3 regions of the Arthrobacter sp. 10T425 genome follow, and region 1 is predicted to be linked to each of the others. Evidence: riboswitches for the same ligand, from Rfam matches in the RefSeq annotation. Region 1 holds a riboswitch; each other region holds the start of a gene.

Region 1 (9,659 bases):
CTGGCGGTCCGCTTCGCCGCCGGCTTCTGTTCGGCGGCCGCTGCCGACGCGTCAGGCAACGGCGCACCCCACGGGAGGGCGAAGGCGGGGACCAGTTCCCCCAGCTGCACGCCATGGGGCGGGACCACCAGCACACCGTCGGCGGCGGCCAGCCCCCGCATCATTCCCGGGCCGGTGTGCTGCGCCGGCGATGCCATGCCATAGAGCAGCCGGAAGGGCATGAGCCGGGTCCGGCCCGGGTCGGCGTCAATTGTCGAGCCGCAGGGCACCTCGCTGAGCGGGGGGATCGCGCTGTGCCCGAGTGCCGCCAGGAGTGGGGCACCGATCGTGGACAGCGCCATCATGGCCGCTAGCGGGTTTCCTGGCAGGCCGAGGATGTAACGGCCGTCCGGCAGCTCGGCCAGCACGGCGGGGTGGCCCGGGCGCATGGCGATTCCGTCGATCAGCAGGCGGCCGCCGAGCTCGGCGACCGAGCGCCTGAGGTGGTCTGTCCCGGAGCGCCCCGTGCCGCCGGTGGTGACCACGACGTCGGCAGGCAGGTTTTCACCGGCAGGATCGGTGTCCTCGAGGGCGGCGAGCCACTCGGCGTAGGTGTCGCCGACTTTCACTTCTTCGGTACAGATCCCGCCGAGCATTCCCACCACGGCGGCCAGTTGGGGTCCGAAGGTGTCGCGGACCTGCCCGGGTGCCGGTATCCCGCTCGTCACGACCTCGGAGCCAGTGAAAACGAGGCGGACCACGGCCTTGCCGAGCACGGGAAGGGTGTCACTTCCGGCCAGCGCGGCGAGGGCCAGATGGGCCGGGTTCAGGACCGTGCCGCGCTTGATCAGTACGTCCCCGGCGGCGGCTTCCTCCCCGGCCTTCCTGATGTGGTCGCCGTTGCGCGGGTCTCCCGGCTTCGCGGTGCCGCCCAGCTTCAGGACGGGCAGGCCGTCCTCGTCGGCGTCGATGATGCCGCTTTCGCTGCGCAACACGGCCTTGGCCCCGGGCGGGATGAGGCCGCCGGTGGCAATCGGGCTGCCCTGATGTGGTGCCAGACGCTGGCCGGGTTCGGCCAGGATCCAGGGGCCGCTGCCGTTGACGGCCCAGCCGTCCATGGCAGAGGAAGCGTAATGGGGCATGTCCTGCCGGGCAACGACGTCCGCCGCGAGCGTCCGGCCGAGCGTCTGCCGCAGCGGAACAGGGGCGGCCGGGATGGGAACGGCGCACTCGAACGCGAGTTGCCGGGCCTCCTGCCACGTGTGGGCCAGGTGCCTGTGCGGCTCCGCGGCAGTGTCCTCGTCCGCGGCGTCCTGGTCCGCGGCGTCCTGGTCCGCGGCGCCCTGGTCCCCTGCCTCCTCGTCCGCTGCATCCTGGTCCGCAGTGTCTTCGCCCGCTGCATCCTGGTGCGCCGCGATGTGAGGGCCACCAGGGCCGTCTACGGGAGCCTCTCCACCGCCAGTTCCGACGCCATTTCCGCCGGTATCGTTGACGCCATCTTCACCGCCATCTCTGCCAGGGGCAGCGGGGCCGTTGCCGTCCGGGGCCGCAGCCGTCATGCCCCGGAAGTTTCGGCGGCTGCGTAGTCCTTGGCGAGCCGGCGGGCCACGGCCATCGCGGACTCCATGGACACGGAGTCCGTGGCCTGCCCGGAGCCTGAGGCCAGGCCGGCCGCAAAGCCGGCAATGAATGTGGTCAGCGGTGCCGCCGGGCGCACCACGGAATGGGCGGCCACGCCGGCCAGGGCGAGGACCTCATTCACGTCAATCTCAACGTCGTCCAGCTCCAGGGCCTGGAGCAGGGCACGGCACCAGTCTTCCAGTGTTTCGTCCTGGCTTTTCACCGTTTGCCTCCATGGTCGAGTTCAGCTGTGCAGAGCCGGGCCGGAGCCCGGACCGCCGTCGGGAATCCTGCCGGATACCCCCAGTGCGGACGCGTCATCCCAGGTGTCGACGTCATCCGTGGAACCCGGGGGAACGCGAACTTCCCGCACGTCCAGCCTAGCAAGAAGGGCGAACACCGACGCGTTTTCCAGCCGGTCCCGGGACGCGGCGTCCGCGACAGAACGATGTAGCACGGCCGTGCCATAAAAGCCCGCGAGCGGCTGTTTCCGGCCGTCGGCCGAGACGGCCATGACGCCGTCGGCCGCGTCCCTTTCCGGCGTGCCTGCACCGGACGCGGCCAGCGCCTCGGCCAGGGCATGGACCGCGCCTTCCGACCGGGGCATGTCACACGCCAGGACGAGGGTATAGGGCGCGGCTGCTGCGTGCCGGCTCGCGTGATCGGCGGCCAGGGCGGCCAGCCCCGCCGCGATGGCTGCGGCCGGACCCGCGAAGGGCGGCTCTTCCCGGCAGGTCAGGACGCCGCCGGGCAGGCCCCCGGGGTCGGGGCCGACGACGACGGTGCGCCCCGCCGCGCCGGCGGCCCGCAGTGACCGCTCCAGGAGGGTGGCGCCGTCGTAGACCAGCCCGGATTTGGGCACGCCGCCGAGGCGTGAGGACCGCCCCCCGGCGAGAATGATGGCATCGAACTCCATCGTTTCAGCCTAGCGCGGCGCCAGCGGCCACCGAACAAGCCGTCACGTGCGCCGGCAGCGTCTTCACCGGCTGATCAATCAGCAAGGGGGCAGATCAGGCAGCCGATTCAGGCAGCAGGAACGGATCCCAGGCCGGCGTCGGCTTCTCGAGTTCCTTGATCTGCCAGATGGCACCCTTTGGCGGGCCCGGAACAAAACCGATCTTCCAGCCCATCTCCGCCGGCGTATGGTCGCTCTTGGCGTTGTTGCACCGCAGGCACGCCGCCACCAGATTCTCCCAGGAGTCGGCCCCGCCCCGCGATTTGGGCTGGATGTGGTCGATGGTGTGGGCAGCCTTGCCGCAGTACGCGCAGCGGTGGGCATCCCGGCGCAGCACGCCGCGGCGGCTCACCGCAGTCATTGTGTTGTACCTGGGCCGGATGTAGCGGTTCAGCAGGATCACGGACGGGCGGCCCAAAATGTCCTGGGGGCCGACCACGGGGTCGTCCCCTTCGGCCACCACGCTGGCCTTTCCGGTCAGGACAAGGACGAGCGCCCGGCGGAAGGTGATGACCGCCAGCGGTTCATATCCAGCATTCAGAACGAGAGTGCGCATCCGCATACCTCTTCACGGCCGCACCCGCCAGCGGCACGAGGGCCGGCTGCCCTCTGCATGGTCGGGCTATGGATCGACAACACAAGAGTAAACACTCAAGTGCCGGATCACCGAATATTTTTTCACCGGTGCGGTCCCGGGCGCGGAAAGTTCACTGCACGGCAACGCAAAAGACCCCCGCCTGCAGGCGGGGGTCTTTCGGAATGCTGGGGTTCGTGCTTAGGCGCCGACGCGGATGAAGACCGGGCCGGAGCCGACGTTGACGCTGTACAGCGCGGTGGTGCCGCCGTTCCAGCCGCCGTGCACTGCCATGCCGTTGCCGACGTAGACCGCGATGTGAGCCATGCCCACGCCGCCGTTCTGGTAGTAAGCGAGGTCGCCCGGGCGTGCCTCGGCGGCGCTCACGGTGCGGCCCAGGGACAGGTAACCTGCCGGCCAGCCGTGGTAGTGGATGCCTGCCGCGGCCAGGGCGTTGGTGGCGAGGGCGGTGCAGTCCTGCGCCACGCCGATCTGTGCGTAGGCAGCGGCGGCGATGGTCGCGCCTGCGCCGCTTCCGATGCCAGCGGGGGCCTGGGCAGCGACGCCGCCGCTGACGCCAAGCTCGGTGCCGCCGGCGCGGGTGGCCGTGGCGTCCTGGACCTTGACAACGGGCTTGGGAGCCTCGACAACGGGAGCCGGCGTGGTGGTCACGGCGGGCTTCTCGTAGGAGATCGCGATGGTGGAAGCGGCCGAGATGGTGGCCGGAGCTGCGGACTGGACTTCCAGGGCCGAAGCGGAGGTGGATTCGCGCTGAACATTGGTTTCAGCAGCGTTGGCTGCGATTCCGCTGGTCAGGACCAGACCGGAAGCTGCGGCGATGACCGCAGCCTGACGACCCACGCCGCCGGCGTTGTCGCCGACAGCCTTAGCAATAACAGCCAGCGAGTTGGTCTTGGTGACCTCGGCGCGGTGCCGTGCAACGTTTGCACGAGTAGTCATTAAGTTCTCTCTTTCGTGATCCTTGGACCGCGCGCTTTCGGGCGCGGACTGAGGACGCTCCGGCATCTTGGGGGTACGCCGGATCGCCCCGAAATGGGTTACTTAGCGAAGGGTGTACTGCGAAGACGCGCCAAAAGCGGAAACTGCATGCTGTCCGGGCTCGCTAGAGATTGAGCCTGCGGAACGTGATCCAATCCGGGCGCCGGCAAGGGCGGCACGTGATGTGGATTCCAGCGGGCTCGACAGAGCCTCGCCGGTGCGCATGCGCGCAGAATTGTGGCGTGAAGACACGAAAGTAGCCTCTCCCAATGCCTACGAGGTGAGCTGTCGGATTCGGATGGGAGTCACCCGGCCGCGCTGCTTCCTGGGAAGCTTTGCGACTTAACCCCAAGGCCTTCTTTCGAAGGCCAAAATTGGTTCCCCCGCCCCTGCCAGACGATGTAATGCGAACGGACCTTGAGCGGTGGCAGAGCTAGGCAATCCACTCAAGAGCGCCAACTTCGGAAAAGTTGGCGTGCTTCAAACCCTACAGCAGTCCGGATCCAATGTCACATTCAGATCACGGCGTGTCACAGGAAGTTGAGAGCAGCCCATCGTCTTTTTAGAGCCAGCCGAGCGGGTCAACGACATCGCCGTTGACCATCACTTCAAAGTGGAGGTGGCAGCCCGTGGAGGCGCCGGTGGTTCCGCTCATGGCGACGACGTCACCGCGGGAAACCTTCTGGCCGACCTTGACCGAGGCCGAGGACAGGTGGTTGTACGTGGTCTCCAGGCCGTTGCCGTGATCGATGACCACGCGGTTCCCCCCGCCGAAGGGATGCCAGCCGTTGAAGGTCACGGTGCCGCTGGCGGCCGCGTGGACCGCCGTGCCGCACTGGGCGGCGAAATCCTGGCCGCGGTGGAACTCCCCCGCGCCCCCGGTAATGGGGCTGACACGGTAGCCGAAGGGCGAGGCCGTGACCAGCTGGTCGAGCGGCGCACCCAGGGTGCCGGCCGATGCCGCGCGGGTGATGGTGCCCACAGACTGGGCGCTCAGCAGCTGCTTGAGTTTCCCGTCCGGATCGCCCTTCGTGGTGACGGCCGTGCGGTTGAAGTCGACTTTGGCGGCGGCGGCAGCGGTGACATCCGGCTGCACGGCAGCGGAGAGCGCGCCGGACCCGCCCGGATTCGAAGCCATCACCGGGCTCGTGACGGGGACCGTCACGGTCAGAACCAGACCAGTTGCGGCCAGGGCGATCCCGGCCTTCTGCCCGACCCCGCTGGCCGCGGCAAAGTCCGTGACCTGGCGGAACGGACTGCGACGGCGACGGCGTTCATCCCGGTGCACGTCCCGCGGGCGTTCGGCCGTGTGTGCGACGACGGGACGCGGCTCCGGTGCGGGACCGGTCGCGCGGCGACGGCCCCTGGAGGTCTGGGTGGTCAAGAACGGTTCCTCTCTGGATGGCCTGCGAAGTTAGCTGTCGGATTCGGGTCAGAGAGATCAAAGACCCGGTCCGCCGTTGCAAGCAGCCACGCACAGATGCATCCCCAGGGGATCCTTCGGTGGAAGCTGCTTGCCGCTGACGGACTTCACCCCAAGGCTGCCGAAGTAGCAGCCGAAAGTGGTTCCCCCGCCCCTGCCAGGAGGTAGTTCTGCGACTGATCCGCTGGCAGGGCTCGGCTTCGGATCAGGTAACGCTTTGGTATCGGTACTGGGCACTAACTATAGGCGATTAAGCCGCCCGGTAATAAATCCGTAACCGCAATTGTGGACAACTCATGGGTCGTCCCATGACCGGCGCGTAGTGGCTGGTCAGGCGACTGTTACAAAGACGTGCGCGGCAACCTCGGGCGGCAGTTCCAGGGCACCTTCGATATCGGGGACGCGGACCGAGATGTACTCCCCCACCCGCTCCAGCGAGACAAGCGCGCCAGGCCTGATTCCGCCCTCGTCGAGCTGGGCCAGAAGCTCCGGCTCCACCTGGATCGGCTCCGCGAGCCGGTTGACCGTAACCCGGGAACTTACCCCGTAGCCGGCCATGGCCTCCAGCAGGTTCACAGGCCTGTCCACGGGGGCGCCATTGGGAACGCCGCCAAGATCCGCAAGCCCCGGAATAGGGTTTCCGTAGGGCGAGACTGTCGGGTGGTTGAGCATCTCGAAGATTCTTCGCTCGACGCGTTCGCTCATGACATGTTCCCAGCGGCACGCTTCCTCGTGGACGTAGGCCCAGTCGAGCCCGATCACGTCCGCGAGGAGGCGTTCGGCCAGACGGTGCTTGCGCATGACACCGATTGCACGTTTCCGTCCGGTTTCCGTCAATTCAAGGTGCCGGTCGCCGGAAACAACCACCAGCCCGTCGCGCTCCATCCGGCCGATCGTCTGGGACACAGTGGGGCCGGAGTGGCGGAGCCGTTCGGCGATGCGGGCGCGGAGGGCAACGATGTTTTCTTCTTCAAGTTCCAGAATGGTCCGAAGATACATCTCCGTGGTATCGATCAGATCCGTCATTCAGCTCAGCTCCTCGAGCGCAGTCCTAGCGTCATTCCCACCGTACCGCGTGCGGGCTGCATGCAGGATGCGCCCAGGCGGGAACCGCCGTACGTTCGCATGCCAGCCTAGCCTATTTTGAATTACTCCGGATAATCTTTCGATCGACCTGGAGCTATTATCCCAGCCCCAGCCGGCCGGCCGTCCCCGGCGTCTCAATGACCGGACTATGACAGGCCTTTTTCCGTATCGCCGGGAGCTGTCAGGCAAAATAAAACAGGCAGAATGAAACAGGCAGAATGAAAAGGGGGGTCCGTGGTAGCCATCCCTGCCCGCCACCTCCCAGCCACGCTACGAACCAGCCGAAAATTGGAGCCACTGTGAGCGACACCAGCATCACGATCCCCGCCAACCTCCTGCCCAAGGACGGACGGTTCGGCGCCGGCCCGTCCAAAGTCCGGCCGGAACAGATGGACGCCCTGGCCGCGGCATCGTCGAAGCTGCTGGGGACCTCGCACCGCCAGGCACCCGTGAAGAACCTGGTCGGCTCGGTGCGCAGCGGCCTCAGCGAATTCTTCCGGGCACCGGAAGGCTATGAAGTCGTGCTGGGCGTCGGCGGATCTACCGCGTTCTGGGACATTGCCAGCTTCGGGCTCGTGGAGAACAAAGCGCAGCACCTGTCCTTCGGCGAGTTCGGCTCGAAGTTCGCCTCCGCCACCAACAAGGCGCCGTTCCTTGCCGAGTCCTCCATCATCAAGGCCGAACCCGGCACCCGCCCCACCGCCCGGGCGGAGGCCGGCGTCGACGTCTATGCGTGGCCGCAGAACGAGACCTCAACCGGCGTGGCCGCCCCCGTCCAGCGGGTGGCCGGCGCCGACGAGGGGTCGCTGGTGCTCGTGGACGCGACCTCGGCCGCGGGCGGGCTGGACGTGGACGTGGCGGAGTCGGACGTGTACTACTTCGCGCCGCAGAAGAACTTCGCATCCGACGGCGGCCTGTGGCTGGGCCTGTTCTCCCCGGCCGCGCTGGAACGGGCGGCACGGATCAAGGCCGGCGACCGCTGGATTCCCGACTTCCTTGACCTCCAGACGGCGATCGACAATTCCCGGCTGAACCAGACCTACAACACCCCCGCACTGGCCACCCTGGTGACCCTGGACGCCCAGGTGCAGTGGCTCAACGCCAACGGCGGCCTGGACTTCGCCGCCGGCCGGACCACGGATTCTGCCGGCCGCATCTACCGCTGGGCCGAAGCGTCCGAATACGCCACGCCGTTCGTGGCCAAGGCCGAGGACCGCTCGAACGTGATCGCCACGATCGACTTCGATGACTCGATCGACGCCGCGGCCATCGCCAAGGTGCTCCGCGCCAACGGCGTCGTCGACACCGAGCCGTACCGCAAGCTGGGCCGCAACCAGCTGCGCATCGCCACCTTCGTGGCGATCGAGCCCGACGATGTCTCGGCACTGCTCGAGTGCATCGATTTCGTCGTGGCGGAACTGAAGAAGTAGCCCTGCGTCCGGCGGCGTCACGGCCCCTGAGAACCTAAGCCGTGACGGCGCCGTCGTCGTTTCAGGTCCGTCCGCCCTGCTGTGCCTCCGGCAGCGCGTCCCTGCCGGCACCGGCCGCCCCGGTCCGGCTTTCGACGCGGAAGTACCGCAGCCCGTGGGCGCGGCGGTTGAAGTGGAGCCGCAGGTGCTTCGCGCGGATGATCCACACCAGCCCGATCAGGGCCGCCAGCAGGCCGGCGCCCGCCGCGACCGCCATGGACCAGCGGGGGCCGGCGGTGTTTGCCACCCAGCCGACGAGCGGCGCACCAAGGGGGGTTCCGCCCATGAAGATCGCCATGTAGAGGGCCATCACCCGGCCCCGCATTACGGGCTCTGTCGTGGTCTGGACGTACCCGTTGGCGCTCGTCATCATGGTGATCGCGAACAGCCCCACGGGCACAAGTGCGACGCCGTACCAGAAGTAGTTCGGGGCCATCGCTGCGATGCCCGAGGTCACGCCGAAGGCGGCGGCCGCCCCGAAGATGACCCGCAGCCGTGGCTTGCCGCGCCCGGCGGACAGCAGGGCCCCGGCGACGGATCCGATGGCCATGATCGAATTCATCAGGCCGAAGGCCCCCGCGTCCAGGCCGAATTCGGTCCCCACCATGGCCGCGATGAACAGGGCGAAATTCAGCCCCAGAGTTCCCACGATGAAGATCGCCACCAGCACCACGACCAAATCCGGACGGTACCTCACATAGCGCAGCCCCTCCCGGATCCTGCCCTTGCCCGCCGGTGCCCGCGGCAGCCGGCGCAGCGACGACGACGGGATTTTCGCCAGGCTCAGCAACAGGGGCACAAAGGTGAGCGTATTAATGAGGAAGACCCAGCCGGGCCCGACGACGGCCGTGAGCACGCCGGCGACGGCCGGACCGATCATCCGGGCAACATTGAAAGACGCGCTGTTCAGGGCCACTGCGTTGGGCAGGTAGTCGTCCTGGACGAGTTCCGAGACGAAGGTCTGCCGGACGGGGGCGTCCAGGGCGGAGACCACCCCGAGCATCAGGGCAAAGGCGTAGACGTGCCAGAGCTGCGCCGCGCCCGTGACCACCAGGATGCCCAGCCCCGCGCTCAGCAGCGCCATGGCGGACTGCGTCAGCACCAGGAGCCTCTTGCGGTTGAACCGGTCGGCGACCAGCCCGGCCACGGGTGCCAGGAAGAGTTGCGGGCCCAGCTGCAGGGCCATTGTGATTCCCACCGCCCCGGCATCGTGCGCCGTCAGGTGGGCGAACACCAGCCAGTCCTGGGCGGTGCGCTGCATCCAGGTGCCAACGTTGGAAATGAGGGCGCCGACGAACCAGACCCGGTAGTTCAGGATGTGCAGGGATTTGAACGTGGACATCAGCCCCAGCCCTCCCCAGACACCCTCCCGGACGCTTCCAACCGCTAGTCGGCCTCGCCCGTGGAGCGTTCCCGCTCGTCGTCGTCGGTGTCAGTGGCGTCGTCGGCGTCAGTGTCGGCGTCAGCGGCGTCGGCGTCGGCGTCGGCGTCGGCGTCGGCGTCGGCGTCGGCGTCATCCTGCTGGTCGGCGTCGGACGCCTGTGACGGCGCTTC
Region 2 (9,659 bases), on a different contig from region 1:
AGGCCTTCGAGGAGCTCGTCACGGCCCACGGTGCGGGTGCCGTTCTCCACGAGGTAGTTCAGGAGCTCAAATTCCTTGAACGTGAGATTCAGGGATTCGCCGTCGAGGTGCACCTCACGGCGGGCGAGGTCGATCAGCACCCCGGACGGCCGCGGATCCTGCGGCTGCTGCAGGCGGGCGGTCTCGGTGCGCTGGCGGGCCCCCGCGGTGGGGTCACCGAAGGTCGAGCGGACGACGTCGAGGGCGGAACCCGGGGCACTGGCCGGCGCGACGGCGACGGCGGCATAGCTTTCGGCACCGGCCACGAGCGACTGTGCGTAGGCCCGGATTTCTTGGGCCAGCTTGGCGATGGATGTGCCGGCCGCGGCCGCGGTTTCCTCGTCGATGCCCATGTACAGCACGAAGCCGCGGGCGACGTTGTCGCTGGGGGCCGGACGGACCGGGCTGCCGGCACCCGGGGCGATCACCGGGGTGGGCGCCGTGGCGGGGGCGGGGGGGACGGCACGGAGCTGGCCGTAGGAGTCAGGGTTGTAGCCCTGCGCTGCATATCCGGGGGCGGGGAAGCTGCCCGTGGATCCGGCGGGGGCGAACGCGGAGCGCCCGCCAAAGCCCTGACGGATCCCTGAGGCCTGGCCGGCCTTGCTGGCGTTACGGACGGAGATGTGGACGTATCCGGATGCAACTGACATGGAATGCTTACCTCAATGTGAATGGCCGTCATCGCGGCTCGAATGCTTCTTTCCCCGCAATGAAATTGGGGAGGGGCGCCCGACTCTGGGCTGGGGGCGAATACCTGGAAACCTTTAGGGGTGTAAAAGTTAGGCGTGCATTCGACAACAGCGCATCTCGGTACCAGCGGGTGTGCTGATCCAGGAAGCTGCGGCTGCAGGTGCTGTTGAGTTCTTGTTCACAATTGAAGTGTGCAACGTAACAATGTAAACGTGCAAGTAACAATGGACCCCAGGTTCCACATAGTGAGACAGATCGAGGATTTGTAGCGCAAGTCACAATTCTGCAGCGGCAATAAAATAACAAGTGTTTTACTGACCGGAAGGTCAGCAAGTGCGCTTTCTCGAATATTATTCGGTCAAAGCGGACGACATCAGGCAAATCATTCACAGCACGGCAAGTTGGGCCAAACCGCGCCTGCCCACCGCCGCCTGCGAGGCGGTCCACGGAGTGGGCAGCCGGCATCGCCGCCGGCCAGGCACGGCGGCACTGCCTGCCAGGCACGGTGGCGATGCCGGCTGCGGCGGTTCAGTTCGACTGGCCGCTGGCCGTCGCCGCGACCACCATGACGGAGGCCGCCGTGTAGCCGGAGCCGTCCTTGGCCGCCACGATCCGCACCGTCCCGCCCGCCACGATGTCCGCGACGCTCAGCTGCGTGCCCGCGCCGCCGGCCTGCTGGCGCCGCTCTTGCAGATTACTCACCACGACGTCGCTGCCCAGCGCATAGCTGCGCGTGAAACCGTCGCTGCTCTTGACCGTCACGGAGGACGAGCTGACCTCGCTCACTGTGCCCAGCTGCTCGGCCATCGTGGTGTACGCGCTTCCTTGCAGCACCACGTATTCGGCGTGCACTGCCGCGGAAAGCCCGCTGCTCATCCCCCCGGCAGCGAAGTCGCCGGGACCGCCCTGCCCCGGCATGCCGCCGCCCGCGAAACCACCTTGCGCGGAACCGTCTTGCGCTGAACCTGGCGCGCCCGGGGCGACACCCTGGCCGCCGGGTCCGCTGGCGCCCGCCCCGCCGGCCGCACCGGTGGCTGCCGTTGCGCTTGAGGTGAGGGCATAGACGCCCGCCCCGGCGCCGACGGCCAGGACTGCGGCGGCCCCGGCGACGGCGAGCCCCCGCTTGAGGGTCCAGGGCTTTGCCGCCGAGGCCGTCTTGGCGGAAGTTCCCGGCGCGCCCCAGCCTGTGGCTGCGGCGGGCACAGGTTCCTGCCGGGGCATGCCCCAGGCAGGTTCCGAGGCCGGAACCGTCCAAACCGGCGGCGCGCCCCAGCCGCCGGCAGCGCCTGCTTCCGGCCGCCCGCCGTCAGCGTGTCCGGTTTGGACTGTTCCGCCGCCGTCGTGTCCGCCGTCGGAGTGTCCGCCGTCGGTGGGTCCGGCGCCGTGCTGCCAGGCAGTACGGCGTGTGGTTACCGGCGCGGGCGCCGCTGGCGCGCCGGTGGTGGGCGTGGGGGCTGGCTCGGGGGCTGGTCCGGAACCGGCTCCGGGATGCTGACCGCTCATGGTATTTCTCCTTTAGGGTGCGGATCGGTGTTCACCCCAGAGTGGTGAGCGATCCTGTGCCTGGGCTGTGCGGGCCGACAGCCCGGCCTGTGACGTTGGCGCCGGACGGTAAAGGGGTTTGAACATGGCCGGCGCGGCCCGTACGGTCCCGCAACGGCATCCAGCTCGCTAGGCTGGGATTCACAGGTGCCGCACAGGGTCCCCAAAGCCCCGCCTAACCGGCAGATCGGAGAGTTGTCCCCATGGCCACTTCGCACTCCATGACCAACAACCTTCCCCAGCTCACGCATCCGGACGGCTCCCCCATCCGCGCCCTCGTGGTGGATGACGAGCCCAGCCTCTCCGAGCTCATGAGCATGGGGCTGCGGATGGCCGGCTGGTCCGTGGCCGTGGCCGAGGACGGGCCCGGAGCCGTCCGGCTAGCCAAGGAGTTCCGCCCCGACGTGCTGGTGCTGGACGTGATGTTGCCCGGGTTCGACGGCGTCGAACTGCTGAACAGGATCCGCGCGTTCGCGCCGGAGGTGCCGGCGCTGTTCCTCACCGCCAAGGATGCCGTCCAGGACCGCATCACCGGACTGGCGGCCGGCGGCGATGACTATGTCACCAAGCCGTTCAGCATGGAAGAGGTGCTGCTGCGCCTGCACCGGCTGGTCCAGCGCTCCGGAGTGGCCGCCATGGACACCGCCGAACTCGTGGTGGGAGACCTCGTGCTCAACGTCGACACCCGCGAAGTCACCCGGGCCGGTGAGGAAATGCACCTGACCGCCACGCAGTTCGAGCTGCTGCGCTACCTCATGGAAAACCCGAAACGGGTCATCAGCAAGGCCCAGATCCTGGACCGTGTCTGGGACTACGACTTCGGCGGCCAGGCGAACATCGTGGAACTGTACATTTCCTACCTCCGCAAGAAGGTCGACGCCAACCACGCTCCGATGATCCACACGGTGCGCGGAGCCGGGTACGTCCTGAAACCGGCGGACTGATCCGTGCCCTCACTTTCCGGCATGACCCGCGTCCCCGGACGCGACTGGCGCAACCCGTCGACGTGGCATTTGCGCACCCGGCTGGTCCTGGTCGCCATGGCGCTGCTCGTGGCCATCTGCGGCGCTGTGGGCTTGTTCAGCTACGCCTCCATGGACCTCTTCCTCACCCGGCAACTCGACACCCAGCTGGACCAGGCCTCGCACCGTTCGAGCGAATTCGGCCGGCCCTCCTCGGACGATTCGGGCAGACGCCCCGACCCCCTCGAAGCCCGGGGACAGGGCGTCGGGACGCTTAACGCACGGATAGTGGACGGCGAAGTCAGCAGGGCAGGATTCCTGGCCGGGGACGGCGCGGTCAAGAACCTCTCCCCCGCCGACAACAAGGTTCTCCTGGCCCTCACCCCGAGCGGCGTGTCCGTGGACCGCAGCCTTTCGGCCGGCGCCTACCGGCTCACGGCGGCGCGAACACCGTACGGCGACGTGATTGTGACCGGACTCCCGCTGGCAGAAAAACAAAGCACCCTGGCCTCCCTGGTCTGGACCATGGTGGTGGTGTCCGCAGGCGGGCTCGTGCTGATCGGGCTCGCCGGCACGGCCCTGATCCGGCGGACCATGAAGCCGCTGGAACAGCTCTCCGAGGTTGCCACCAAGGTCTCCCGTCTCCCGCTGGACGCCGGCGAGGTGGCGCTCGGGGTCCGCGTCCCGACGTCGGCGGCCCATCCCGGAACGGAAGTGGGCAGCGTGGGCTACGCGCTGAACAAGATGCTGGACAACGTCTCCAACGCTCTCGAGGCGCGGCAGGAGAGCGAGATGAAGGTCCGGCAGTTCGTCGCCGACGCCTCGCACGAACTCCGCACCCCGCTGACGGCCATTCGCGGCTACACGGAGCTGATGCGGATGACCGAGCATTTCACCCCCGACGGCGAGAGGTCCCTCGCCCGTGTGCAAAGCCAGTCCGAGCGGATGACCACGCTCGTGGAGGACCTGCTGCTGCTGGCGCGCCTGGACGAGGGACAGCCGCTCAAAATCTCCGACGTCGACCTCACCCAACTGGCCATCGAGACGGTCAGCGATGAGAAAGTCATGGCCCCGGACCGCATCTGGCAGCTGGAACTTCCGGACGAGCCCGTGGTGGTGCGCGGTGATGCGACCCAGCTTCACCAGGTCCTCGCCAACCTGCTGTCCAATGCGCGCAAGCACACGGAACCCGGGACCAAGGTGGTCACGGGCGTTATGCGCTCGGCTGACGGCAGTGCCGTGGTCACCGTGACAGACAATGGCAGCGGCATCGCCCCGGAATTTATCGGCCGGGTCTTCGCCCGCTTCACCCGGGCCGACGCCTCGCGCACCAATCCGGCGTCGAACCCCGCAGCTGTCCCCGCCGATTCTGCCGTCGCGACGGCGAGGGTCGGGTCCGGGGCTCCCGCACGCTCGTCCTCCGGCGCCGTTTCCGGCAGCCGCGGAGGTCACGGCACGGCGACCGCCGCGCCGACGTCCGAGGGCACCAGCGGGTTGGGCCTGTCCATTGTCCAGTCGATCGTGGAGGCCCACGGAGGAACAGTCGAGGTCACGTCCCGGCCGGGCCGCACGGAGTTCGCCGTGCGGCTGCCCGCCTCGCCGCCGCCGGCGTAACCGGAACGGCCGCCGTCGGCGCAAACGGCCCGGACGGTCGACCGGCGAGCCCGGCGCAACCCGACACCCCGGCACTGTGACTCCTGTTACCAAAATGTGACTTAAGCGACCGGGTCCTGTAGCGTCGTTAGCGTGCGCCGCCATCGGTGCCGCATATCCGGACGGACGCCAAACTCTGCCGCTTCCCGGATTCCGCTGGACCAGGCAGAGGCGGGGGACCCAGAGTTCCCGGGCAATCTGCTTTCATGCGCCCTCGGGGTGAAGCCGACACGTGATGTTCCGTGCGGCCGGATGACCTCATCCGAACCCGACAGCTAACTCCGCCGGCGTTGAGAGGCCACCATGACTGAATTCCAGGTACAAACACGCCCTGTCGGCGGTTCGCATTCCCGCTCAGTTGGCGCCGCCAAGTCGCGCCACCGCGCCGAACCGGTCAAGCAGGCATCCGCCCTGTCGCGGTTCGCCGCCGGGCTCGGTGTAACCGGCCGCCGTGCCGCCGTCGTCACCGCCGCGTGCGCGCTGCTGCTGGGTGGCGGCGCCGCGAGCCAGGCGGCAGAGCCGGGCGCCCACACGGCGAACGTTGCGAGCCAGACGGCCACGATGGCTGACCCGCTGGCCAAGCTCAACTTCGAGCGGGTCCAGGTGGCTGGGCCGACCGCTGCCACGGAAAAGAACGTGGCTCCCCAGATCTCGGAGGTTGAGGCAGCCGAAGCGCTGATCCACGTGCCCGCTGCTGCCGCACCGGCAGCTGCGGCAGCACCTGCTCCGGCCCCCGCGGCAGCCCCCGCACCTGCTCCGGCTCCCGCGGCGGCCCCCGCTCCGGCACCGGCAGCCGCTCCGGCACCGGCACCGGCAGCCGCGCCGGTCGCAGTCGACGACCCCGCCGGCGCGCAGGCCTACGCCGCGTCCCAGCTGGGAAGCTATGGCTGGGCACCCGGCCAGATGCAGTGCCTGCACAAGCTGTGGACCAAGGAATCCGACTGGAAGACCACCGCCACGAACGCCAGCAGCGGCGCCTACGGCGTGGTCCAGTCCCTGCCCGCCTCGAAGATGGCGAGCGCCGGCGCCGATTACATGACCAACTACCGGACCCAGATCAACTGGGGCCTGAACTACGTCAAGTCGCGCTACGGTTCCCCCTGCGGTGCCCTGAACTTCCACTACGCACACAACTGGTACTAAACCGGCACTAGCCGCCCCCGCCCTGGAGGCCCCGGATCCGCATGGATCCGGGGCCTCTTTGCGTCTCCACGGCCGGACCGGCCCCGGCGGCCCGGACTTCCACAGCCCCCGCACAGCTTGACCCTAAAGCCCTCATATGGGCCGCCGGGAAAGTTGAGCCATGACATTCACAGACCAGGCCACAGGAACCCTGCCCCGCTCCACGGCGACGCCGGCCGGCCCGGCGGCCCCCGGGGCACCCTCGGGGCTTGCCCTGGCCGACGCACCCGTCCCGGGCCCGATCGCCGGGGCCCTGACCGTCCCCGGCGGCCGGCGCACGGCCATTGATACGCGCGCCAGCACGCCCCTGCTGGACGTCACCATCCCGGTCTTTAACGAGGAACGGGACCTCGAGGCCTGCCTGCGCCGGCTCCACGCGTACCTGCTCGGCGCCTTCCCGCATTCCTTCCGGATCACCGTGGCGGACAACGCCAGCACCGACGGAACGCTCAAGGCCGCGGAACGGGTAGCCCGCGAGCTGCGCGAAGTGACGGTGGTCCATATGGCAGAAAAGGGCCGCGGAAACGCACTCCGCAAGGTGTGGCTGGCCTCGCCGTCGCCGGTCCTGGCGTACATGGATGTGGATCTTTCCACTGATCTGGCGGCCCTCGGCCCGCTCCTTGCCCCGCTCATTTCCGGGCACTCCGACCTGGCGATCGGGACACGGCTGTCCCGCAACTCCCGCGTGGTCCGCGGACCCAAACGGGAATTCATCTCGCGCAGCTACAACTTCCTGCTCCAGGCCCTCATGGGCGCCCACTTCAGTGACGCGCAGTGCGGCTTCAAGGCGATCCGGGCGGACGTGGCCCGGCAACTGCTTCCCCACACGCTGGACAACGCCTGGTTCTTCGACACCGAGCTGCTGGTTCTGGCAGAAAAGTGCGGCCTGCGCGTCCACGAAGTCCCGGTGGACTGGACCGACGACCCGGATTCCAGCGTGGACATCGTCCAGACGGCCCTCGCGGACTTGCGCGGCATGGCACGGTTGAGCCGGGACCTGGTCTCGGGCCGGATCCCGGTTCCCGACCTGCGCGCGGCCCTGGCCCGCGGACCGCTGCCGGCCGCCTCGCGGGCACAGGAACAAAGCCCCGGCGGAAGCCTCTTCGGACAGCTCGTCCGCTTCGGCAGCATCGGGGTGGCCTCCACCCTGGCCTACCTGGCGATTTTCCTGCTCTGCCGCGGGTTCATGGACCCGCAGCTGGCAAACTTCCTCGCCTTGCTCACCACTGCCGTGGCCAACACTGCGGCCAACCGGCGCTTCACGTTCGGCATCCAGGGCGGCAGCCAGGCGGCTCGCCACCATTTTGAGGGGCTGCTGGTCTTCGGCATCGGGCTGGCCCTGACCTCGGGCGCACTCGCCCTCGTTCACGCCGCGTCGGGAGCGGCCCCGGACCGCTGGCTTGAACTGCTCACGGTTACCGCCGCCAACCTGGCCGCCACGGCCGTGAAGTTCCTGCTCTTCCGGTTGGTGGTTTTCCGCCACAGGCCCGCCGCTGCCGTTCCGGCGCCCGGCGCCCCCGATCCTTCCCTCCCCCGCACAGAAAAGGCCAAGTAAATGACGGCAACCATCAGTCCCACCGCCGGAGCCCAGGGCGGTTCCCCGGCCGGCAGGCTGCCGGCCGCCGAGGAACAGCCACACCAGGTTCCCGGAGACGGCGGGACGGCGCCCCATCTGCCCGCGTCCCCGGCGCCGGCCGCCCAAGGCCGCCGGGACCGGCTGCTGTTCGGACCGCAGCCCCGCTGGGTGCGGCCCGCGGCAGCGCTGCTCCTGGTGGTCTCCGCGGCGTTGTACCTGTGGAATCTGGAGGCCACCGGCTACGCCAACTCCTTCTATGCCGCGGCGATCCAGGCCGGGACCAAGGACTGGACCGCGCTGCTCTTCGGCTCCCTCGACGCCGGCAATGCCATCACGGTGGACAAGCCCCCGGCCGCACTCTGGATTCCCGCCCTCGCGGGACGGATCTTTGGTTTCTCGGCCCTGAGCATGCTCATTCCCCAGGCGCTCATGGGAGTGGCCGCTGTCGGGCTTCTCTACCTGACCATCAAGCGGGTGTCCGGGCCGGCCGCGGGCCTGCTCGCCGGCGGCGCCCTGGCGCTGACCCCGGTGGCCGCCCTCATGTTCCGGTTCAACAACCCGGACGCGATGCTCACCCTGTGCCTGGTGCTGGCGGCCTACCTCACCACCCGCGCCATCGAGAAGGCCGGCTGGAAGTGGCTCGCCGCGGCCGGCGCGGTCATCGGCCTGGCGTTCCTGAGCAAGATGCTGCAGGGCTTCCTGATCGTTCCCGGGCTGGCCCTGGCCTACCTGTGGGCGGCGCCCACCACCCTCGGCCGCCGGCTCCTGCACCTGCTGGCGGCCGCCGCCGGGATCGCCGTCGTGGCCGGCAGCTACGTTGTGCTGTTCCAGCTGACGCCGGCCTCGGTCCGGCCGTACATGGCGGGGTCTGAGACCAACAGCTTCCTGGAACTGACGTTCGGCTACAACGGCCTGGGCCGGATCACCGGGTCAGGCGGGGGCATGCCCGGCGGAGGAAACCTGGGAGGTATCGCCGGCGGCCCGGGAGGCAACGGAAACGTCGGCTTCGGCGGCGCGGCCGGGATTACCCGGATGTTCGGGACCAGCTTCGGCGGCGAGGTGTCCTGGCTGCTGCCGGCGGCCCTGATCCTGCTGGCCGCCGGGCTGTGGTTCACCCGGCGCGAGGCCAGGACCTCAAAAACCCGTGCGGCGCTCCTGCTGTGGGGCGGCTGGCTGGTCATCACTGCGGGGATCTTCAGCTTCATGAGCGGCACCGTACATCCGTACTACGCCGTGGCGCTGGCCCCCGCCATCGCGGCGCTGGCCGGCATCGGTTCCCTGGAACTGTGGCGGGGCCGGGCCTACTGGCCCGCCCGGGTTGTCCTGGCCGTGACGGTGCTGGCCACCTCGGTCTGGTCCGCCGTGCTCTTGGGCCGCGACCCGTCCTGGCTTCCCGGGCTCCGGGTGATCGTGGTGGTCCTGGGCGTCCTCGCCGCCGCGGCCCTGCTCCTGCGGGTGGACGGCATGGCGGCTCTCCCGGCGCGGTTCCGCAAGGCCGCCACGGCCGGCGTCGTGATTCTCTGCCTTCTTGCCGGCGGGCTCGGAAGCACCGCGTGGACACTGGCGACCGTCGCCCAGCCGCATTCCGGTTCGATCCCCACGTCGGGCCCCACCGCGTCCGCGATGGGCGGCGGCTTCGGGGCGGCAGGCAGGACCGGCAGTGACGGCGCCGGCACTGACGGCGCGGGCAGTGCCGGCATGGGCGGCGGCCCCGGCGGGGAAACGTCCTCGGCGGAGTTGACCGCGCTGCTGAAATCCTCCGGCGCCAAGTGGTCCGCGATTGTCTCCGGCGCCACCCAGGCTGCGAGCCTGGAACTCGCCACCGGCACCAGCGTGATCGCGCTCGGCGGCTGGAACGGCGGCGACCCCTACCCGACGCTCGCACAGTTCCAGGCGATGGTGGACCGCGGCGAGATCGGCTACTTCATTTCCGGCGGCATGGGCGGCATGGGCGGAGGCCGCGGAGGCAACTCCGAGGTCGCCACCTGGGTCGCGGCCAACTACCAGGCCCAGAC
Region 3 (9,659 bases), on a different contig from region 1:
GGCTGGGTGGCAAGTGAATTCTTCAAGCTCCTCGTGGCCCGCCAGCGGCCCAGCCCTGCCCTGCTGTTCGATCCCCTGGCTCCGGAAACGGGTTCCAACAGCTTCCCGAGCGGCCACGTGTCCTTTGCGGTGGCACTGGGATTCGCAGTGTACTTCCTGGCCCGTGGAACCCGCTGGGCCAAGGTCACGGCCCTCGCGGCGGCCGTGATGGCCCTCGTCGTAGCCTGGTCACGGCTGTACATCGGCGTTCACTACCCCACTGATGTCGCGGCGTCGTTCCTGGCCTCGAGCGCGGCCGTGGTCCTGCTCGCGGGACTGTGGAACCTTCTCGCGCCGCGGATAGCGGAGCGGATTCGGGCCCGTTCGGGCAGCCGGCCGCTGGGCAGTGAGGAGAAATGAGAATGCCCGCCATGGACGTTTTTGCCGCCCTTCCGGCCGTCCACGCCGCCGGAACACTGTCCCTGCCGGACCCCGCAAGCCTGCTCGCCGGGTTGGGCCCGGCCGCCCTGGGTGTGATCGCGGTGATGGTCTTCATCGAATCGGGCGTGCTCTTTCCCTTCCTGCCCGGCGACTCCCTGTTGTTCACAGCAGGACTTCTGCACCAGCAGCTGCAACTGACGTTGCCCGTGCTGATCGGCGTCGTCACCGCGGCCGCGGTCGCCGGGGACCAGGTCGGTTACATGCTCGGACGGAAATTTGGCCGGCGATGGTTCAAGGACGACGCCCGGATCCTGAAGACAGCGCACCTGACCACCACGGAGGACTTCTTCCGCCGCCACGGCGGGGCCGCCGTCGTGCTGGCCCGCTTCGTCCCCATGGTCCGGACATTTGCTCCGCTGACCGCCGGGACCGCGCGCTATGACTACAAATCCTTCACCCTGTGGAATATCACCGGCGCCGTCGCGTGGGCAGCCTCCGTGACGATGCTTGGCACCTGGCTGGGGCACTTTGACATCATCGCCAGGAACATCGACGCCATCGTCGTGGCCATGGTGCTCGTCTCCGTCGTGCCGGGGGTGGTGCAGCTCCTCAAACGCCGCCGGAACTCCCGCGGCGCAGCCGCAGCCGCAGACAAAGCCGCCGGCGACACGGCAGAAGAACCCGGGCCCGGACTGCGGACTGAGGAAATGGCCGCGGAAGAATAGCTGACATGACCTCCGCTGACCTTCCGTCCCTGCTGCTCGTCGAGGACGACGCCGTCCTGGGACCGCTCATCGCCGAGCTCCTGGACCCGGACTACCGGGTCCAGTTGGTCACCAACGGCCGCGACGGCCTCCACCAGGGGCTGACCGGGAGCTGGGACATCATGGTGGTGGACCGCGGGCTGCCCGGCATGGACGGCATCGCCCTCATTACGGCTTTGCGCTCGAAAGGCATTGCCACGCCCATCCTGATCCTGACCGCGCTGGGCGATGCCGACGAAAAAGTCAGGGGCCTGGACGCCGGAGCCAACGATTACGTGACCAAGCCGTTCGACGCCGGCGAACTGGCAGCACGCCTGCGCGCACTGACGCGGACTTTCACTCCCCCGGCCCCGGCACCGGTGGCGATCGGGGATTGGGAACTGGATCCAACGCAGCGCTCCGTCCGTTCCGTCTACGGGCAAACGGTGTCACTGACCGCAAAGGAAGGCCAGCTGCTGGCTGCCCTGGCCGCGGAACCGGACCGCGTCTTCACCCGGGATGAGCTCCTCGCGGCGTGCTTCCACGCCTCGGAGCAGCCCGGCGTGATCGATACCTATGTTCATCACCTGCGCCGGAAGATCTCCAAAGCAGTGATCCGCACGGTGCACGGCCTCGGATACCAGATTGGCGAAGCCCATGAGTGACGGCCGGCCGGCCGGCGGAAATCCGGACCACTCCATCCTGCGCAAGGCTTCCCTCAAGGTCGCGGTGCGGATCAGTGCTGCGTGCGCGGTCATGGTTCTCGGGCTGCTCGCCGCCACGGCGCTGTACCTCACGAACCAACTGGCCCATCCTGAAGTGCCGGGCTCGGCGGCGGCCGGGACGGCCTACACCTACCTGGATTCCAAAGACGTCCTCGAAGCCATGATCATCGCCGGGGTGGCGGGAATCCTGCTGGCCGGAATCGTCGGGTGGCTCAGTGCGCGCAGCGCGATTCGTCCCCTCAGTGATGCCCTGGCAAGGGAGCGGCGTTTTATCCAGGATGCCAGCCACGAATTGCGCACGCCATTGACCATCCTGGACACCAGGATCCAGCTGGCCCAGCGCAACACTGTGCCCGGCTCCAGGCAAAGCCACGACCTGGCCCGGATCCGGGAGGACGCCGCGACGCTGACAGGGATTGTCAACGAACTGCTCCTCGCGGCAACCGCGGAGGCCCCGGACCGTTCCTCGCCCCCTGCCGACCTCGCCGACGCTGCCGCCAGCGTCGCCGGCAGCCTCCAGCAGGTGGCAGAGCAGCGCCAGGTGCGTCTGGAATTCTCTGCCGATGCCCGGCCGCTGGCCCGGATCGAGAAGAATGCGCTGCGGCGTGCCGTGCTGGCCCTGGCGGACAACGCGCTGGCCCACACGCCTCCGGGCGGCCGCGTGTCCATCACGACCTCAATCGAGCAGAAGCGCGCCGTGATCACGGTGGCGGACTCCGGGACCGGAATCACCGGCGTCGATCAGGCCCGGATCTTTGACCGGTTCGTGCGGACGGCCGGCACCTCACAGGGACAGCGGAGCTTTGGCATAGGCCTGGCCCTGGTCCGGGAGATTGCCGTCGCGGCCGGGGGCACCGTCGAGGTGGCCGCGACGGGCGACGAGGGAACCGTCATGAAGTTGATGCTTCCGCTCATGGGCAGCGGGAATCCCTGAGGTCCATGCGCCGGGGAAAGATATGCCAACGGGATCCCGGACTCCCGAATGCGGAGACAGGAAAGACCGGCGGTCGAGTTGCCCCCAAGGGAACTCGAGCGCCGGTCTTTCCGGATTGTCTGGCCCCGGGTCGGGGCCGTGCGGCTTAGGCGCGGACGAACGTCACGCCGCCGGTCGCGGTGAGCCAGGACAGCGGGTGGACCATGGTCTGGTTCTTGCCGTTCATGCCGCCACTGACCACCTGGCCGTTGCCGGCGTAGATGCCGACGTGGCCGGACTGGACCACCATGTCACCGGGCTGCGGCGTCGCCACAACGGTTCCAAGGCCAAGGAACGCGCGGGGACCGATGTCGCCAACGGGCTTACCCGCGGCGCCAAGGGCCTTTTCCACCATGGCGGTGCAGTCCTGGGTGATGCCCACCTGGCTGTAGGCGGCCGAGAGCATGATGGCGTTGCGTCCGCCCGCGGGCGGCGCGGCCGGCGCTGCAGCCGGAGCTGCTGCCGGAGCGGCCTGCACCTGGATGACCGGCTTGGCCGGAGCCTTGGGCGCTGCCGCCGGAGCTGCAGCGGGAGCCGGAGCCGGTGCGACGGGCTGTTCGATGACCGGCGCGGCAACAGAATCCACTGCGGGGCGCTCGAAGCTGATCTTGACGCTTGAATCGGCGCTGACGGGGGCACTGACCTGTCCGGTGACGTCGACGGTCGACGCCGGAGCAGAGTCACGCTGCACGGGGGCGGTGGCGGCGTTGGCGGCCATTCCGCTGGTCAGGACCAGGCCGGATGCGGCGGCGAGGACGGCGGCATGGCGCGCAAAAGTATTGACTGAAGTCATGAAAAATGTAGCCTCTCCCAATGCCTGCGAGGTGAGCTGTCGGATTCGGATGGGAGGCACCCGGCCGCACTCCCGGGCCCGTCGTTGCGGGCACTGTGCGGCTTCACCCCAAGACCTGCATATCAGCAGATCAAAAGTGGTTTCCCCGTCTCTGCCGGACGTTGATGCGAGTTACCCCCGGGCCGCGGCAGAGTTAGGCAATCGGCTGGGGAGCGCCCGTATCGGAGACAACAGGCACTCATCAACCGTAGCGCGAACCGCACCCGAAAGTCACATTCAGGTAACGGAGCCGTGATGCCGGGCCGCAATTTGCCCATAGGGCGGCGCCGTTTCCGAACATAGGATGATGCCATCAGCACCACCGGAAGCGGAGGCCCGAAAATGAACAGCCATTGTGTCGCCATCTGCCAGTTGAGCACTCAGCCCCAAGAGGATTTCGACGTCAACACCGAGCTGCTGATCCTCGACGGCGGGGACGTCCACGTGAGCACATGGGACGCGGAACCGCGCGACGGGGGTTTCGACGAGCACATCCTCAATGACCGGGTGGACGCGCTCGGGTACATGGTTGTCAACGACTGGGCTTTCCTGGACGGCAAGGCCTATGCGGTGGTGGAACGGCGGTCAGGCCCGGCGCCGGCCGGCCGCCGCGAACCGTGACCTTCCTGTCGCTGGCGCTGATCGCCGTCATCGCCTTGGCTGGCCCCCTGCTGGCCCTGCCGGCGCGCTGGCACTTGCCTGTCATGCTGGGTGAGCTGCTGGCCGGCATCGCGATCGGGCGCTCAGGCCTGGCCCTGGTGGACCCCGCGGACCCGACGTTCACCCTGCTGGCCAATATCGGGTTTGCGCTGATGATGTTCGTGGCAGGCACCCACGTTCCCGTGCGGGATCCGCACATCCGTGGCGCCCTCGGCAAAGGCTCCCGCCGGGCGATGGTGGCCGCAGCGGCAGCGGTGGTGATCGGAACCGGCATCGGACTGCTGTTCGGGACTGGACATGCTCCCCTCTACGTCGTGCTGCTGGCCTCCTCGTCGGCCGCCCTGGTGCTTCCAATCGTCGATTCCCTGCGCCTCGGCGGGCCAGATGTCGTCGCTATGACAGCGCAGGTGGCAATAGCCGACACAGCCTGCATTGTGGCGTTGCCGCTCCTGGTGGATCCGCCCCACGCAGTCCAGGCGGCGCTGGGTGTCCTCGCGGTGACCGGGTGCGCGGTAGTGCTCTTTGTCGGCTTGCGCTGGCTGGAGCGCCAGGGAATCCGTCGGCGCGTGCACCGGCTCTCGGAAAGCCGCAAGTTTGCCCTGGAGCTACGGATCCAGCTGGCCGTGCTCTTCACCCTGGCCGGTGTCGCGACGTGGAGCAATGTGTCTGTGATGATGGCAGGCTTTTCTTTCGGCCTGGTGATGGCTGCGGTCGGCGAACCGCGGCGGCTGGCCCGGCAACTGTTCGCGCTCAGCGACGGCTTCCTGGGTCCGCTCTTCTTCGTGTGGCTGGGTGCATCGCTGACTCTAAGGGACCTGGCCGGGCACCCGGACATGATGGCCCTCGGCCTGTTGCTGGGGGCCGGGGCCCTGCTGGCCCACGCCGACCTGGCTTTCCTGGGACTCCCGCTGTCGCTCGGGGTGTTGTCGGCGGCCCAGCTTGGCGTACCGGTGGCTGCGGCGAGCATCGGCACGCAGCTTCAGGTCCTGCTCCCGGGCGAGGCCGCGGCCCTGCTGGTGGGAGCGCTGGTCACCATAGCCGCGGGCGCCGTCGCCGGGTCACGGGCGGCGAGGACTTTCGCGGTCCCGGCAAATGCCGGCGGCAAGTCCGGAAATTCCGGCAGCGCCGTTGGGCAGGGCGATCCGGGGGGTCCGAAGGCCTGACAGTCCGAATGTCTAAATGCCTGGGCCAAAGCCGAGCCGGCGGCGAAATTTCGGAGGGTCATTCTCCAATTGACGTGAATTGCAGCTCCGGCCTCCACTTTGCCATCTCTGCCTGGACCCGGGAGACGGCATCCCGGACAGCTGTGCCGTCGGCGTCGAACGTCCCGCCCGGCTCGCCGAGCACCTCGTTGGCGTGCCGGAGGAACCTGTCCCAGTCCCCCGCGCCCGCGCGCAGCGCCAGCAACGGCGAGAGAAGCGCGGCCCGGCGCAGCCAGGCATCGGGCTCGCGCACCCACCGGTCCAGCACGCTGTCGGCCCGCACCCTGGCCAGAACATCGAGTCCGTCCACCAGGGGCCCGACGACGTCGACGGCGAGCGGATCCACAAGGTCCCGCACCCGCGCCTGCCGGATGAAGCCCTCCAGCCGGGTGAGGTCCGAGTTGGTCAGCAGCTTCACGTTGGCCTGCAGCAGGACCACGGCGGCCAGCCGGCGCTCGAAAACCGGCGCGGCCCCCGGGCCGGAGCCTCCGATCGCGGAGCCCCACAGTTCGGAACTCAGCGCAGTGACCTCATCGCGAGACAGCCCGGGATAGCGGCGGCCGGCATCCCGGACCGTGCCGCGCACGGCGCCCACGGACGTGCCGTAGAACCGGAGGCCGCTGCCCGCCGGCTCCGTTTCCAGCCGCGCCTGAAGCTGCTCAGCGCGGCGCCAGGAAGCTTCGCGCTGCAGCGAGAGGTCGATGAATTCGCCGGCATCACTCACCTGTCCATTCTTTCCCCTCGCGGCTCGCGGCGGAAACGCGGTGCCAAGCCGTCCTGGGCGGTGGGCCCGGACCATCTGCCTAGACTGAACTGGCAAGCCTCCGATCGAAAGCGGTTTACGCAACCATGCACACCAAGCTGACACTCGCCATCGCACTTTCCGCCATGACGCTGGGGGTGGCAGGGTGCGCTGCCCCTGCGCCATCTACCGCACCGTCGCCTGAGTCACCTGCGGCATCCGCGGCGCCGGCCTCTGATTTCGCATTAGACATCACGGGGGCGCCCGGCCGGATCGCCCAGGCCGGCCTCACTGTGCTGACGGCGGAGGGCAACGTGGACCACTATCACGCACATCTGGACGTGCTGAAGGACGGCAAGCCCATCGCGGTGCCGGCCAATATCGGCATCACCACCGGAGTTGACCAAAGGGCCAACGGCATCTCAGCCCTGCACACCCACGACACCACGGGCGTGGTCCACATCGAGTCCCCCACCGCCGGCCAGGTCTTCACCCTCGGGCAGCTCCTGACGGAGTGGGGCGTCCTCGGTGGCAACGGCGCCCCCGGCACCGGTGGGGGTTCGCTGGATGGCTGGACCGTTTACGTGAACGGCCGGAAGTTCGACGCCGGGATCCGGGACCTCCCGTTCAAGGCGCACGACGAGATCGTCCTGTCCTACGGCACCGCGCCGGCGACGATCCAGGCCTCCTACGATTTTCCGCCCGGAGAGTGAGGTGACCGGAGAGTGAGGTGACCGGGGGCGACGGCGGGCGGCATGCCCTACCTGCACAACTGTGCAGCAGTCTCCCCACGCAACCCCAACTGGCACCAGCGCCGTCGAAAAATGCATGCACAAACGTGCATGTTGGAGGGATCCGCGGAGCACCTTCCCTAGCGTGAATTGAGAGCCGTGAGTCGGATCACAGCGGGGGCTGATCCCCTACCTCACTTCCATTTCCACAGACCGTCACAGATGACGTGTCCAACCGAAGAGGTAATCCGTGCCATACCCGAAAACGCCCGCAGCACTCGCAGCGCTGGCAGCTGCGACCTCGGCGCTGCTCGGCGCATCCCTGATGGGTGTGCCGGCGGCCCAGGCCGACACCGTTGACGTTTCGCCGCCAGGCGCGAATGACTGGTCCTGCAAGCCCTCGGCAGCCCACCCCTACCCGGTGGTCCTGGTGCCGGGAACCTTCGAAAACATGGCGAAGAACTGGGCGACGATGTCGCCGGCGCTAAAAAGCCAGGGCTACTGCGTTTTCGCGCTGAACTACGGTGCGACCAACGGCGTCGACGCCACGGGCCCGGTGGCAGACTCAGCCCGTCAGCTCGCCCCGTTTGTCGACAAGGTACTGGCCTCAACGGGTGCCAGGAAAGTTGATCTCGTGGGCCACAGCCAGGGCGGCATGATGCCGCGCTACTACCTCGGTTTCCTTGGAGGCGCGGACAAGGTGAACCACTTGGTGGGCATCGCCCCGTCCAACCACGGAACCCGCGGGCTCATCACGCCGACACCGGACGCCGTTCCGCCGGCCACCTCAGTGGGAGGGTCGAATTGCCAGGCCTGCGCCGACCAGCAGGCAGGTTCACCATTCCTCACCGAGCTCAACTCCATTGGCGACACGGTTCCTGGTCCGGCCTACACGGTGATCTCCACGACGCACGACGAGGTGGTGACGCCCTACCCCAGCCAGTTCCTCGCCGGCCCGGCCCGGCAGGTCACCAATATCACCATCCAGGACAAGTGCCCGGCAGACGTGGTTGACCATGACCAGGCGCCCAACGACCCCGTCACCCAGCGTCTCGTGTCGGACGCTCTTGGTCAGCCGGCCGGCCGCCCGGGCAACCCGGCGTATCAGCCCAGCTGCGTGTAGCGCGGCACCCCCGGGCGGGGGCGGCATGCGGAACGTCCCGGATCCGGGAGGTTTGCGGGCTGAGGTAACGGTCCGGTAACGTTGGCGGCTGGCCGTGAGGCCCGGCCCGAATGCAGGGCCCCGGACCGCCCCTTTGCAGGGCCCCGTTGCGCCGTTCGGCGTCTGCTCGCCCATGCCTTGCGGCAGGGGCCGGATGAAACTTCCCGCATTGTCCGCCGCCCAGGCAGCGTCGGTTGTGCGTGCCAGCCACGAAAGCCCGGAGGGGTCCGTTGTTCAAGAAAACACCGCTGTTCAATAAATCAACGTTCAAAGATGCACGGCCGAAGGCACGCTCCACGGCACCACAGCTCAACAAAGTAGCGATTGCGCTGAGCCTGGGCGCACTGTCCCTGACCGGCTGCGGCGCCGGTCCCACGACGGGCGCCGCAGCCGTTTCACCGGCCACCGGGGCCGCGCATTCTGCTGCGGACTCCACGTCCTCGGCGGCAACCCAGGCCGCGCATCCTGCCGCGAAGGCCGCGGCCTCAGTGGCCGCAGCGCCGAAGCCTGCAGTCCCCTCGGCCCCCAAGCCTGCCACCGGCACCGCCGGTGCACCTGCGGCTCCCGGAGCCGATGCGGCACCTGCACGGGCCGCTGCGCCGGTCGCGCCTGCGGCTGGCGCCCAAGCGGCAGCCGCTCCGGCGCCGACGGCGGTAACGGCGCCCGTCGCTGCCCAGGCCGCAGTCGCCGCGACCGGCGACGGTTCCCAGGCCGCCACGGCACGGGGCTGGGGTGCGGTTGTCGCGGGTGACGAGTTCTCCAAGGCCGGCGCCCCCGACTCCACCAAGTGGAGCGTCTTCAAGGGATCCGGACATGCCGGCAAGGGTGTCAGGAGCCCCCAGGCCTGGTCGGTTGCCAATGGCGTGGCCACAGTCAGCGGCGACTCGGCCGGCACCACGGGCGGCATGTCGGCTAAGTTTGCCCAGCAGAAATACGGCAAGTGGGAGACGCGCATGCGGACCAGCGCCCGGGACCCGGAGTACCACCCCGTGCTGATCCTGTGGCCCAACAACAACACCTCCCCCAACTGCGCCGAGATCGACTACGCCGAGGGCAGCACCAACACCGCACAGATCAAGTTCTTCCTGCACTATGCCTGCGGCGGCTCGAACTTCCAGACCACGGCGGCCAGGACGATCGACACCACCCAGTGGCACAACTACGCAGTGGAGTGGACCCCGGCCGGCATCACCGGTTACATCGACGGCGTCAAGACCTTCTCCGACACGAACCCCGCGCACCTGCCCTCCGTGGGCATGCACCAGACACTGCAGCTGGACTGGTTCCCCGACGGGTCGGCCACCAAGCCTTCACAGATGCAGGTCGACTGGGTCCGCGTCTACAAGTAGGACCGGCAAATCGCCAGGCAGCCCCGCGCCGTACTGCGGCGCGGGGCTGCCTTGGTGTTGGCCGAGGACGCGCCGCTACAGGCGGCAGGACTCAAACCCCTTGAAGTTCCCGGGCGGCTA

What was found. A riboswitch is a leader RNA that binds a small molecule or an ion and turns the genes downstream of it on or off. The one in region 1 is predicted to bind cyclic di-AMP.
Region 2: linked by a shared signal. The riboswitch ahead of AC1DDH_RS17355 (aggregation-promoting factor C-terminal-like domain-containing protein) and the one ahead of AC1DDH_RS09295 (M23 family metallopeptidase) in region 1 are both predicted to bind cyclic di-AMP.
Region 3: linked by a shared signal. The riboswitch ahead of AC1DDH_RS00880 (hypothetical protein) and the one ahead of AC1DDH_RS09295 (M23 family metallopeptidase) in region 1 are both predicted to bind cyclic di-AMP.

What each region holds. Positions count from the first base shown of each region.
Region 1 is NZ_JBFTGZ010000006.1:104,996-114,654, reverse strand. Features, by position in the region: gene AC1DDH_RS09320 (molybdopterin molybdotransferase MoeA) at 1-1,538, opposite strand, end outside; gene AC1DDH_RS09315 (DUF6457 domain-containing protein) at 1,535-1,822, opposite strand; gene mobA (molybdenum cofactor guanylyltransferase) at 1,844-2,515, opposite strand; gene AC1DDH_RS09305 (HNH endonuclease) at 2,610-3,110, opposite strand; gene AC1DDH_RS09300 (NlpC/P60 family protein) at 3,330-4,088, opposite strand; cyclic di-AMP (ydaO/yuaA leader) riboswitch at 4,384-4,553, opposite strand; gene AC1DDH_RS09295 (M23 family metallopeptidase) at 4,690-5,511, opposite strand; cyclic di-AMP (ydaO/yuaA leader) riboswitch at 5,516-5,730, opposite strand; gene AC1DDH_RS09290 (iron-dependent transcriptional repressor DtxR) at 5,881-6,576, opposite strand; gene serC (phosphoserine transaminase) at 6,936-8,066, shown strand; gene AC1DDH_RS09280 (MFS transporter) at 8,128-9,447, opposite strand; gene AC1DDH_RS09275 (DUF3027 domain-containing protein) at 9,492-9,659, opposite strand, start outside.
Region 2 is NZ_JBFTGZ010000017.1:15,354-25,012, forward strand. Features, by position in the region: gene AC1DDH_RS17335 (winged helix-turn-helix domain-containing protein) at 1-689, opposite strand, end outside; gene AC1DDH_RS17340 (hypothetical protein) at 1,258-2,232, opposite strand; gene AC1DDH_RS17345 (response regulator transcription factor) at 2,475-3,215, shown strand; gene AC1DDH_RS17350 (sensor histidine kinase) at 3,237-4,847, shown strand; cyclic di-AMP (ydaO/yuaA leader) riboswitch at 5,031-5,190, shown strand; gene AC1DDH_RS17355 (aggregation-promoting factor C-terminal-like domain-containing protein) at 5,190-6,029, shown strand; gene AC1DDH_RS17360 (bifunctional glycosyltransferase family 2/GtrA family protein) at 6,190-7,623, shown strand; gene AC1DDH_RS17365 (glycosyltransferase family 39 protein) at 7,624-9,659, shown strand, end outside.
Region 3 is NZ_JBFTGZ010000001.1:170,783-180,441, reverse strand. Features, by position in the region: gene AC1DDH_RS00900 (phosphatase PAP2 family protein) at 1-399, shown strand, start outside; gene AC1DDH_RS00895 (DedA family protein) at 402-1,145, shown strand; gene AC1DDH_RS00890 (response regulator transcription factor) at 1,151-1,828, shown strand; gene AC1DDH_RS00885 (sensor histidine kinase) at 1,821-2,822, shown strand; gene AC1DDH_RS00880 (hypothetical protein) at 2,968-3,654, opposite strand; cyclic di-AMP (ydaO/yuaA leader) riboswitch at 3,662-3,864, opposite strand; gene AC1DDH_RS00875 (hypothetical protein) at 4,066-4,314, shown strand; gene AC1DDH_RS00870 (cation:proton antiporter) at 4,311-5,516, shown strand; gene AC1DDH_RS00865 (DNA alkylation repair protein) at 5,575-6,279, opposite strand; gene AC1DDH_RS00860 (hypothetical protein) at 6,405-7,010, shown strand; gene AC1DDH_RS00855 (esterase/lipase family protein) at 7,354-8,151, shown strand; gene AC1DDH_RS00850 (glycoside hydrolase family 16 protein) at 8,421-9,539, shown strand; gene AC1DDH_RS00845 (aspartate/glutamate racemase family protein) at 9,631-9,659, opposite strand, start outside.